2 regions of the Bacillus sp. EB106-07-01-XG149 genome follow, and region 2 is predicted to be linked to the other one. Evidence: predicted binding sites of a transcription regulator. Region 2 holds the regulator's gene; the other holds the start of a gene.
What was found. The regulator Rex, encoded in region 2, represses fermentation and respiration genes when NADH is low (regulators of the CRP and FNR family bind a similar motif). The targets are predictions, from matches to a motif close to TTGTGAAATATTTCACAA.

Region 1: adhE (bifunctional acetaldehyde-CoA/alcohol dehydrogenase) is a predicted target of Rex. The motif match lies at 2,282-2,299, and genes of this name have one in related genera.

Annotation. Positions count from the first base shown of each region.
Region 1 covers NZ_JBYTDP010000002.1:648,624-654,831, reverse strand. Annotated here, with positions in the region: gene mtnN (5'-methylthioadenosine/S-adenosylhomocysteine nucleosidase) at 1-7, shown strand, start outside; gene AC3WTA_RS09515 (O-acetylserine dependent cystathionine beta-synthase) at 90-1,013, shown strand; gene AC3WTA_RS09510 (bifunctional cystathionine gamma-lyase/homocysteine desulfhydrase) at 1,017-2,150, shown strand; gene adhE (bifunctional acetaldehyde-CoA/alcohol dehydrogenase) at 2,410-5,013, shown strand; gene AC3WTA_RS09500 (YrhC family protein) at 5,140-5,367, shown strand; gene AC3WTA_RS09495 (ABC transporter substrate-binding protein) at 5,523-6,208, shown strand, end outside.
Region 2 covers NZ_JBYTDP010000016.1:6,704-12,911, reverse strand. Annotated here, with positions in the region: gene tsaD (tRNA (adenosine(37)-N6)-threonylcarbamoyltransferase complex transferase subunit TsaD) at 1-160, shown strand, start outside; gene AC3WTA_RS28245 (ABC-F family ATP-binding cassette domain-containing protein) at 568-2,502, opposite strand; gene AC3WTA_RS28240 (redox-sensing transcriptional repressor Rex) at 2,690-3,319, shown strand; gene AC3WTA_RS28235 (YdiK family protein) at 3,349-3,540, opposite strand; gene AC3WTA_RS28230 (CPBP family intramembrane glutamic endopeptidase) at 3,537-4,286, opposite strand; gene groES (co-chaperone GroES) at 4,688-4,972, shown strand; gene groL (chaperonin GroEL) at 5,011-6,208, shown strand, end outside.

The DNA.
Region 1 (6,208 bases), on a different contig from region 2:
AAAGTAATGTAACAAAAAGGCAACTGTCTCATATAAAGAAAATACATACAGTTGCCTTTTCTTTATTGGCAAATAAGGGGGAGAACACGATGAATGTATATCGTGGAGTTCATGAGTTGATTGGTCATACACCAATTGTAGAAATTACTCGTTTTTCACTTCCAGAAGGGGTCCGTTTATTTGCAAAGCTTGAATTTTATAACCCAGGTGGAAGCGTTAAGGACCGTTTAGGAAGAGAATTAATCGAAGATGCGCTAGAAAAAGGGCTTGTTACCCAGGGTGGAACAATTATTGAACCAACTGCTGGAAATACTGGTATTGGACTGGCACTTGCAGCGTTACAACATGATTTACGCGTTATTGTTTGTGTACCAGAGAAATTTAGTATTGAAAAACAAGAATTAATGAAAGCACTAGGCGCAACGGTCGTGCATACACCGACTGAGCAAGGAATGACCGGCGCAATTGCAAAAGCAAAAGAATTAGTAAATGAAATACCGAATTCATACTCTCCAAGTCAGTTTGCGAATGAAGCAAACCCGCGTGCTTATTTCAAAACACTAGGTCCTGAACTTTGGGATGCACTGAACGGAGAGATTAACATATTTGTTGCAGGAGCAGGAACTGGTGGTACATTCATGGGGACTGCATCTTATTTGAAAGAAAAAAATGTAGATATAAAAACGGTTATTGTGGAACCAGAAGGATCCATTTTAAATGGTGGTAAAGCTGGTTCGCATGAAACAGAAGGGATCGGCCTTGAATTCATCCCGCCATTTTTGAAAACATCTTATTTTGATGAAATTCATACAATTTCTGATCGAAATGCATTTTTACGAGTAAAGGAATTAGCGCAAAAAGAAGGACTGCTTGTTGGGAGCTCTTCAGGAGCAGCATTTCATGCAAGTTTACTTGAAGCAGAGCAAGCGGCACCAGGTACAAATATTGTAACGATTTTTCCTGATAGTAGTGAACGTTATTTAAGTAAAGACATATACAAAGGATGGGAATAAAAAATGAGAGCAAAGACAAAGTTAATTCATGGTATTCGCATAGGAGAACCTTCAACTGGATCTGTAAATGTACCGATTTATCAAACAAGTACGTACAAACAAGAAGCAGTTGGTAAGCATCAAGGATATGAATATTCACGTACAGGCAACCCAACACGTGCAGCTTTAGAAGAAATGATTGCAGTATTAGAAAACGGTCATGCTGGTTTTGCATTTGGTTCAGGAATGGCTGCTATTACAGCTACAATTATGTTGTTCTCAAAAGGTGACCACGTTATTTTAACAGATGATGTGTATGGTGGAACGTACCGCGTTATCACGAAAGTATTAAATCGCTTCGGTATTGAGCATACATTTGTAGATACAACCAACTTAGAGGAAGTTGTAGAAGCAATTCGTCCGAATACGAAAGCGATTTATGTGGAAACACCAACGAACCCATTACTGAAAATTACTGATATTAAGAAAATATCTACTCTTGCTAAAGAGAAAGATTTATTAACAATTATCGATAACACATTCATGACGCCATATTGGCAGTCGCCGATTACTTTAGGAGCAGACATTGTACTTCATAGTGCAACGAAATATTTAGGAGGTCATAGTGACGTAGTTGCAGGCCTAGTAGTTGTAAATAGCCCGCAATTAGCAGAAGACCTTCACTTTGTACAAAACTCAACAGGAGGCATTCTTGGCCCACAAGATAGCTTCTTACTACTTCGTGGTTTAAAAACATTAGGAATTCGAATGGAAGAGCATGAAACGAATTCACGCGCAATTGCCGAGTTTTTAAATAACCATCCAAAAGTAAATAAAGTATATTACCCAGGTCTTGAGTCACATCAAAACCATGAACTTGCAACAGAACAAGCAAATGGATTTGGTGCTATTATCTCATTTGATGTAGATAGCGAAGAAACATTAAATAAAGTACTTGAGAAATTACAATACTTTACACTTGCTGAAAGTTTAGGAGCAGTAGAAAGTTTAATTTCTATTCCATCTCAAATGACACATGCATCAATCCCAGCAGATCGTCGTAAAGAGCTAGGAATTACAGATACATTAATTCGAATTTCTGTCGGTATTGAAGATGGTGAAGATTTAATTGAAGATTTAGCACAAGCACTAGCATAATAAAAATGCACTGCTCATATAGGCAGTGCATTTTTATTACATCATTTTGTGAAACGTTTCACAAAATAGACATACACAAATGAAATTATTTCATGTATATTAAATTCATGAAATGTTACTCACGAACAATCTTGTGAAATATTTCACAAACAATGAGGTTCATGTAGGAAAGCAACTCTATTTTTTTTGCGCTAATCGGGACTTATTATGACCTATAGGGTCTTATTTAGTCCACGATAGCAGAATAGGAGGAATTTACATGGTAGTCAAAGAGAAAGTTGTAAATGAAATGCAGGAAGTAAAAGAGATGATTAATACGTTAGTGAATAACGGTCGAAAGGCTTTACAAGCATTAGAAAGTTTTACACAAGAGCAAATTGACAACATTGTTCACGAAATGGCATTAGCAGGTGTGGATCAACATATGCAACTTGCAAAGTTGGCTGTTGAAGAAACAGGTCGTGGTGTATATGAAGATAAATGTATTAAAAATATTTTTGCTACTGAATATATTTGGCATAGCATAAAAAAAGATAAAACAGTAGGGATTATCCACGAAGATCCTCATGAAGAAATAATAGAAATTGCTGAACCTGTCGGTGTAGTAGCTGGGGTAACGCCAGTAACGAATCCAACGTCGACAACAATGTTTAAAGCATTGATCGCGATAAAAACGAGAAATCCAATTATTTTCGCATTTCATCCTTCAGCACAAAACTGTTCCATTGCAGCAGCGAAAACAGTATATGACGCTGCGGTGAAGGCCGGGGCACCAAAACATTGTATTCAGTGGATTGAAAGACCTTCTGTCGAAGCAACGAAACAATTAATGAACCATGAAGGGGTTGCACTTGTTTTGGCCACTGGAGGAGCAGGTATGGTGAAATCAGCTTATTCTACTGGAAAACCAGCGCTAGGTGTAGGTCCTGGTAATGTACCATGCTATATAGAGAAATCAGCGCATATAAAACGAGCTGTTAATGATTTAATTTTATCAAAAACATTTGATAACGGTATGATTTGTGCATCAGAACAAGCAATCATTGTAGATAAGGAAATTTATGATGATGTGAAAAAAGAAATGATTGCAAACAATTGTTACTTTGTAACAGAAGAAGAGAGAAGAAAATTAGAAAAGCTTGTTATTAATGAAAATACATGTGCAGTAAATAGTGATATTGTAGGGAAATCAGCACAGTACATTGCCGCATTAGTTGGAATTACTGTGTCTGAAAATACAAAAATGCTTGTAGCTGAAATACAAGGTATCGGAGCAGCATATCCACTATCTCGTGAGAAACTGAGTCCAGTATTAGCTTGTGTAAAAGCAAATTCACTAGAAGAGGGACTTACATATTGCGAAGACATGTTAGACCTCGGTGGTTTAGGACATTCAGCAGTCATTCATTCTACAAATAAAGAAGTACAAAAACAATTTGGATTACGTATGAAAGCTTGCCGTCTTATTGTAAACGCCCCTTCATCACAAGGTGGAATCGGTGACATATATAATGGATTTATTCCATCACTTACGCTTGGTTGCGGCTCGTATGGGAAAAACTCAGTTTCTCAAAACGTAACAGCGACGCATTTATTAAATATAAAAAGGTTGGCAAATAGAAAAAAGAATATGCAGTGGTTCAAATTACCACCAAAAATTTATTTTGAAAAACATGCGACAGCATATTTAGCAAATATGCCTAACATTTCACACGCATTTATTGTAACGGATCCAGGAATGGTTGAGCACGGATATGTAGATACGGTTACGCATTATTTACGTAAACATGCAAATGATGTAAAAGTCGAAGTTTTCTTTGAGGTCGAGCCAGATCCATCAGATGAAACTGTGTTTAAAGGTGCGGAAATGATGAGAAGTTTTAAGCCAGATGTAATTATCGCACTTGGTGGTGGTTCAGCTATGGATGCAGCGAAAGGGATGTGGCTTTTCTATGAGCACCCAGAAACAACATTCTATGGAATTAAACAGAAGTTTTTAGATATAAGAAAACGTACATGTAAATATCCGGAATTAGGAAGTAAGGCGCAGTTTGTTGCCATTCCAACAACATCAGGAACAGGATCAGAAGTGACACCATTTGCGGTTATTACAGATAAGAAAAATAATATAAAGTATCCGCTCGCGGATTATGAATTAACACCAGATGTAGCAATTGTTGATCCACAGTTTGTAATGACAGTACCACCACATGTAACAGCAGACACTGGGATGGACGTATTAACGCATGCAATCGAGGCGTATGTGTCTGTTCTAGCAAATGACTATACAGATGGATTAGCATTAAAGGCCATTGATCTCGTATTTAAATATTTACCAAGAGCATTTAAAGATGGAAATGACGAAGAAGCACGAGAAAAAATGCATAATGCTTCTGCAATCGCAGGGATGGCATTTGCAAATGCTTTCCTAGGCATTAATCACAGCTTAGCACATAAAATTGGACCAGAATTTCACATTCCGCATGGGCGTGCGAATGCAATTCTTATGCCGCACGTAGTTCGCTATAATGCTATTAAGCCAAGAAAACACGCATTGTTCCCAAAATATGAGCACTTTGTAGCTGATGAACGCTATGCACATATCGCGAGAATGCTCGGGCTTCCAGCAGGCTCAACAGCAGAAGGTGTGGAATCACTCGTCCAAGCAATTATTGAGCTTGGAAAAAGCTTAAATATAAATATGAGTATTGCAGGACAAGGAGTTGCTAAAGACCAATTTGAAGAGGTTGTTGGATTATTAGCAGAAAGAGCTTTTGAAGATCAATGTACAACAGCTAATCCAAAATTACCTCTCATTTCAGAGCTGAAAGAAATTTATATGGAAGCATATAAAGGTGAGTAATGGTTATGAAAGGGTCGCAATAAAGCGGCTCTTTTTCTTTTGGAAAACATCTCCCAGAATGGCTGTATTTACTGGTCTTTAAGTTTAATAGAATATGATACAGTGAAATGGAGGAGTGAGAATATAATGAAAGAATTACAAGGGAAAATAGAAGATTATACTCGGTTCGGACAAATCCTTCTCGCTGTAAGTACATTGTTAATGGTTGGCTTATTGATTCCGAATGGAGCAAAAGAAACAATACAATCTTTTGTTATGATGGGGAGCACCATTATATTTTTAAGTTTATCATTCTTTTTCTTTCAGCGTGTGAAAGTGATGCGAGATCAGTTAGAGGGAAATGAATGTGAGTAATATTATGAAATAGAGCACTACGAAAAGAACGAATCTTTTTGTAGTGCTTTTTGTTTTTGAAAAAAATGTATGTGGTTTATATTGACAATGATAATCCTTATCAATTAAAGTAGAATAGTAGTTAATGATTATCATTATCAGTTAGAGGTGAAAGAATGAAAAAATCTATTACGCTATTCACAGCGATTTTATCTATTTTTTTCTTGTTAATAGGTTGCAATGCAAAGGGAGACGAAAAAGCATCTGCAACAAAAACAGAAAAAGGAAAAGAGAAAATCGAAGTTACCGACCTGTCAGGAAGAAAGGTAACATTCGATAAAGTGCCAGAGAGTTTTGCAACATTAAGTATGGGAGACATGAATATTATTCATGCTTTAGGCGGAAAAATAGTAGGTCGTCCGGATGCAAAAATAACTCTTCCAGAGGATTTAAAGAAAGTACAAGTAATCGGGAATGCACATCAACCGAATTTTGAGCAAATTGCTAGTTTAAAACCGGATGTACTTATTGCTAACAATGGGTTTCAAAAGAATGTTCCAACGGTTGAAGGACAAGGAACGAAAGTAATGATTTCTTCTGCGAATTCTGTACAAGATATTCAAAAGAATATTGAACTATATGGAACGATAATGAAGAAAGAAGATAAAGCAAAAGAACTTAACCAAAAAATCAATGATCAAATGAAGACATATGAGAAAAAAAGCGATGTGAAAGCATTGCTAGTGTATGGAGCACCAGGTACTTATTTAGCAGCATTACCAACATCTTTATCAGGCGATATTTTAGAAAAAACAGGCGGGAAAAATATTGCAGCTGATTTTCCGGAAATGAAGGAATATCC
Region 2 (6,208 bases):
ATTTGCGACAAAAGAAAATATTGAGCTAATTATTCCTCCACTATCTTTATGTACCGATAATGCAGCGATGATTGCAGCCGCAGGTACAATTGCATATGAACAAGGAAAACGTGCTACATTAGCTTTAAATGCAAATCCAGGATTAGATATTGAAGCATAGTTATACACAAAATTAACCACAGCTTGTGGATAAAACCCATATTATCTGTTGATAATATGGGTTTTATTGTGTATATAAAATGTTGATAACTTTTTTGTTAGTTGTGGATAATGTGGAAAAGTTATTTTGGGGTTTATTTTATAAAGGTGGATATGTGTATAAACCTGTGGATAAAGTAGGTGAAGTCTGACCTTTGAATGTATTCTTTTTTGGGAAATAAATCGCAAAAAGATATCTCTAAAAAACATTTTGAAATGTGCCCTTATTATAGGGGCGAGCCAACATTGTCAAACTTTGTCGGTAAATCGGTATGTCGTGTCGAATCGTTTATACCCCAGCTAGAAGATAAAAAGGATGTCGCATAGTCAAAAATCCCGACTTATGAGACATCCTTCTTATTCATACTCTTATAAATGTAATTCTTCCCATTCTGCCATACAAGCATCAAGTTGCTCTTGTAGTGTTTGCTTTTTCGTTGTAATTTCACTAGCCTTTTCATAATCTGCGTATATTTCTGGTAAGCAAAGTTGATCTTCTAACGTAGCAATTTCTTCTTCAAATTCTAAAATATTTTGTTCTAGCTCCTCAATTTTTCGAGTGCGTTGACGTTCTAATTGTTTACGCTCTTTTTCTTCGAGATAATTTAATTTTTCTTGAGCTACAGTTTTTTGAACAGGTGCTTGGTTTTCTTGCTGTTCTTGTTGTTCAAATGCTGCACGTTCAATCATTTCATTTTTCTTCTCCACATAGTAATCGTAATCGCCTAAATACTCTTGTGCACCTTCTGTTGACAACTCAACAACGGTCGTCGTTACACGATTAATAAAGTAGCGGTCATGTGAAACAAATAGAAGGGTGCCTGGATAATCAATTAAAGCATTCTCCAAAATTTCTTTACTATTTAAATCAAGATGGTTCGTAGGTTCATCGAGAATTAATAAATTCGATTTTTGCATCATAAGTTTTGCAAGAGCTAATCGAGCTTTTTGTCCACCACTAAGAGAAGATACTGGTTTTAGTACATCATCCCCTGTGAATAAGAAGTTACCTAATATCGTGCGAATTTCTTTTTCGGGCTGCAGTGGATATTCATCCCATAACTCATTTAAAACTCGCTTAGAAGATGTTAAGTTTGCTTGTTCTTGATCATAATAACCAACAGATACATTGGATCCGAAAGAAACATCACCATTTAATAGTGGTAACTTATTCACAAGTGATTTTAATAATGTGGATTTCCCAATTCCGTTTGGACCAACTAAAGCAACGCTATCCCCGCGAGTTAAGCGCATAGTTACATGTTCAATAATCGGATCATCATCATAGCCGATAGTTGCATCCTTTACTTGTAAAACATCATTTCCACTTTGTTTTTCGATATCGAAGTGGAAGGATGCTGACTTAGAATCACCTAAAGGTCTAGTCAATAATTCCATTCTATCTAATTGTTTACGACGGCTTTGAGCACGTTTTGTCGTAGATGCGCGAGCTATATTTTTTTGAACGAAATCCTCAAGCTTAGCGATTTCATCTTGTTGTTTTTCATAACGTTTCATGTCTTGCTCGTATAATGCTGATTTCAAGTCTAAATATTTACTGTAGTTACCAACAAATCGTCTGCTTTCTTTATTCGAAATTTCATATACTTGTGTAACGAGTTTATCTAAGAAATAACGGTCATGAGAAACGATTAGTATTGCGCCAGGATAGCCTTGTAAATATTGTTCAAGCCATGTTAATGTTTCGATGTCTAAATGGTTTGTAGGCTCGTCCAAAATAAGTAGGTCTGGTTTCGTTAATAATAATTTACCGAGAGCTAATCGTGTTTTTTGTCCACCACTTAATGTAGAAATCGTCGTCTGGTGCGTTTCAACTGGGAAGCCAAGACCACTTAAAATCGAGCGAATATCTGCTTCATATTGATATCCACCTTGATCTTTATAATCTAATTGCAATTGGTCATAATCAGCTAATAATCTTTCATATGTAGCCTCGTTTGAAAAGTTTTCTTCTTTTCCCATCTCTTGCTCTAGCCTTCGAAGTTTTGTCTCCATTTGCTGCAAGTGTGTAAAGACGGTTAACATTTCATCCCAAATTGTTAAAGATGTTTCTAACCCGGTATTTTGAGCTAAATATCCGATTGAGACATCTTTCGGTTTTATAATTTCGCCACCATCATGAGATAGCTCACCAGCTATTATTTTTAATAATGTAGATTTTCCGGCCCCATTTCGTCCGACTAATGCGATACGATCTTTCGTTTGAACTTCTAATTTTATGTTTGCAAGAATCGTTTCTGCACCGTATAATTTCGTAAGCGCGTTTACTTGTAATAAAATCAATGTTTTCACCTCAAATAATTTCTTAACTTTGCCATGTTTATATTTCTCAATCATACTAAAAATAGTGTATAGTTTAAAATAAAGAGAGAATACTTCTTCTCTTTATTATACAGGGAAATTCATGAGTGCTAAACTTCTGTATTTGATTCAAGTATATGAATAAAGATAGGAAGAGAGGAGAGGTTATATGGATCAGCAAAAAATTCCACAGGCCACTGCCAAACGATTGCCTCTATACTATCGATTTATCCAAAACTTATCTCTTTCTGGTAAGCAACGTGTTTCATCAGCCGAATTGAGCGAAGCGGTAAAAGTTGATTCCGCAACGATTCGAAGAGATTTTTCATATTTTGGAGCGTTAGGGAAAAAAGGTTATGGATATAACGTAAATTATTTATTATCATTTTTCCGTGAAACACTCGACCAAGATGATATAACACGTGTAGCACTTATTGGAGTAGGTAATTTAGGGACCGCTTTCTTACATTATAATTTCACGAAAAACAATAATACAAAAATTGAAATGGCGTTTGATGTTAGTGAAGAGAAAGTCGGGACAGAAATCGGGGGCATTCCTGTATATCATTTAGATGAATTAGAAGAACGTTTATCAACTGATATACAAGTGGCAATATTAACAGTACCCGCTACAGTAGCACAATCTGTAGCAGATAGATTGGCAGAAACGAACGTGCATGGTATTTTAAATTTCACACCAGCGCGCTTAAATGTGTCAGATAATATAAGAATTCACCATATTGATTTAGCGGTAGAGTTACAAACACTTGTTTACTTTTTAAAGAATTATCCACAATAAAACGCAGAGGAAGCGACCTCTGCGTTTTATTATTGTTTTTTCTTTGTGAATTTAACTAAGATAAGGCGAAGTGCCAAATTAAAATCAATTGTTGCCATAACTGCAAATAGTATTGTCCACATATTCCAGATTGTATCTGTTACGTTCGTAATGGCGAAGCGTGTAAAGATACATCCTAGAAGGAAGTACAATGCAGCCATGAACAATGGTGAGTTCCTCATACTAAAAATCCTCCGATAAAGCCTTGCATTTTTTCAGCTTCTTTAATCATTTCTTGAATTTGTTCATTGCTCATTAAAACTTGAGCAACTGCAACTAATGTATTCATTGCAACATGAGCCGCGATAGGGACGATAATACGCTTCGTTTTTACATATAAAAAGGCGAATACGAGTCCCATAGAAGTGTATACCAATAAGTGAGTGAAATCAAAATGAATTGCTGCGAATACAAGAGAACTAATGATAGCAGCAATAAAGAAGTTAAACTTCTTATAAAGTGTACCAAATAAAATTTTTCTAAATACGATTTCTTCCAAAATAGGTCCTATTATAGAGATAACGATAAGGAACCAAGGTGTCGTTCTTGCGATATCCATAAGTCTTGCTGTATTTTCTGATCCAGGTTTAATTCCTAATACACGCATTTCTATCATACCGGCAATACTTTGTGAGAAAAATGCTAGGAAGAACCCAATAAAAATCCAACCAATCGTAGCTGGAACAGTAGAGCGCATTGTATCTAAACGTCTGTCACGAATATCTGTTCTAAGTAACCAAAGTACGATACATAATGCAATAAAGAAGCTAATGATTGCCCAGTGGCCAGTTATGAGTTGAAATTTCTCTTCTCTAGTAAATCCTCTGTTATCATAAAGTCCAGTTTTCAGCAGAAGTGGTAATCCAGCAATGGATGATAACTGCATTAAAATGTATGTAACGATAACCCACCAATATTGTTTTTTCAAATGGTTTAACCATCCTTTCTAACTCTAGTGTATGAGATAAGGTAGGATAACATGTAAGTATGCTACCTACGATATAAACTTCACTTAAATTATGTTTTTTTCGTAAATCCTTATTTGAAATTATAATAGAAGACAGGAGAAAGTTGTGTGTATAGCGAAAACAACTTAGGGTGTCCTTTCATATTGTAACATACGAGTAGTGGAAACAACGATTCATATAGTAAAGGTAGAAGAAGAGGGACTCTATATAGAAAAGTGTATAGCTTAATTTGCGAAAAAATTATGATTTTTTTACTTGCAAAAGAAATTGAGATTATTTATTATTATAAGTGTGTTAGCACTCGGGTGACTTGAGTGCTAATAAATAAAATTTACATAACAAAATGAGGAGGTTATTGTTCATGCTAAAGCCATTAGGTGATCGCGTTGTAATTGAGCTTGTTCAAGCAGAAGAAAAAACAGCAAGTGGTATTGTATTACCAGACACTGCAAAAGAAAAACCACAAGAGGGTAAAGTTATTGCAGTAGGTACTGGTCGAGTGCTTGAAAATGGTGAGCGTGTTGCTTTAGAGGTAGCTGCAGGTGATCTTATCATCTTCTCAAAATATGCAGGTACTGAAGTAAAATACGAAGGTACTGACTACTTGATTTTACGTGAAAGTGACATTTTAGCAGTTATTGGTTAATTATATAAATCTTAAAAAATTCAAGGGGGTCAATTATTATGGCAAAAGATATTAAATTTAGTGAAGAAGCACGTCGTTCGATGCTTCGCGGTGTCGACACTCTTGCAAACGCAGTTAAAGTAACGCTTGGACCAAAAGGTCGTAACGTTGTACTTGAGAAAAAATTCGGTTCACCACTTATTACAAATGACGGTGTAACAATCGCAAAAGAAATCGAATTAGAAGATGCATTCGAAAACATGGGTGCAAAATTAGTAGCAGAAGTTGCTAGCAAAACAAATGATGTAGCTGGTGACGGAACGACAACTGCAACTGTATTAGCACAAGCTATGATTCGTGAAGGTCTTAAAAACGTAACAGCTGGTGCGAACCCAATGGGTCTTCGTAAAGGTATCGAAAAAGCTGTTACTGCTGCAATTGCAGAATTAAAAGAGATTTCTAAACCAATCGAAGGTAAATCTTCTATCGCACAAGTAGCTGCTATTTCTGCGGCTGACGAAGAAGTTGGTCAATTAATCGCTGAAGCAATGGAGCGCGTTGGTAACGACGGCGTTATTACTTTAGAAGAATCTAAAGGATTTACAACAGAATTAGACGTAGTAGAAGGTATGCAATTTGATCGTGGATATGCATCTCCTTACATGATTACTGATTCTGACAAAATGGAAGCGGTTCTTGATAACCCATACATCTTAATTACTGATAAGAAGATTTCTAACATCCAAGAAATCTTACCAGTATTAGAGCAAGTGGTACAACAAGGTAAACCACTTCTTATCATCGCTGAAGACGTAGAAGGCGAAGCTTTAGCTACATTAGTAGTGAACAAACTTCGTGGTACATTCAATGTAGTAGCTGTTAAAGCTCCTGGATTTGGTGACCGTCGTAAAGCAATGCTAGAAGATATCGCAATCTTAACTGGTGGCGAAGTAATCACTGAAGAATTAGGTCGTGACTTAAAATCTGCTACAATTGAATCTTTAGGACGCGCTGGTAAAGTTGTTGTAACGAAAGAAAACACAACTGTAGTAGAAGGTATCGGAAATTCACAACAAATCGAAGCTCGCATTGGCCAAATCCGCGCGCAATTAGAAGAAACTACTTCTGAATTCGATCGTGAAAAATTACAAGAACGTCTTGCAAAACTTGCAGGTGGCGTAGCAGTAATTAAAGTAGGTGCAGCAACTGAAACTGAGTTAAAAGAGCGCAAACTTCGCATTGAAGATGCACTTAACT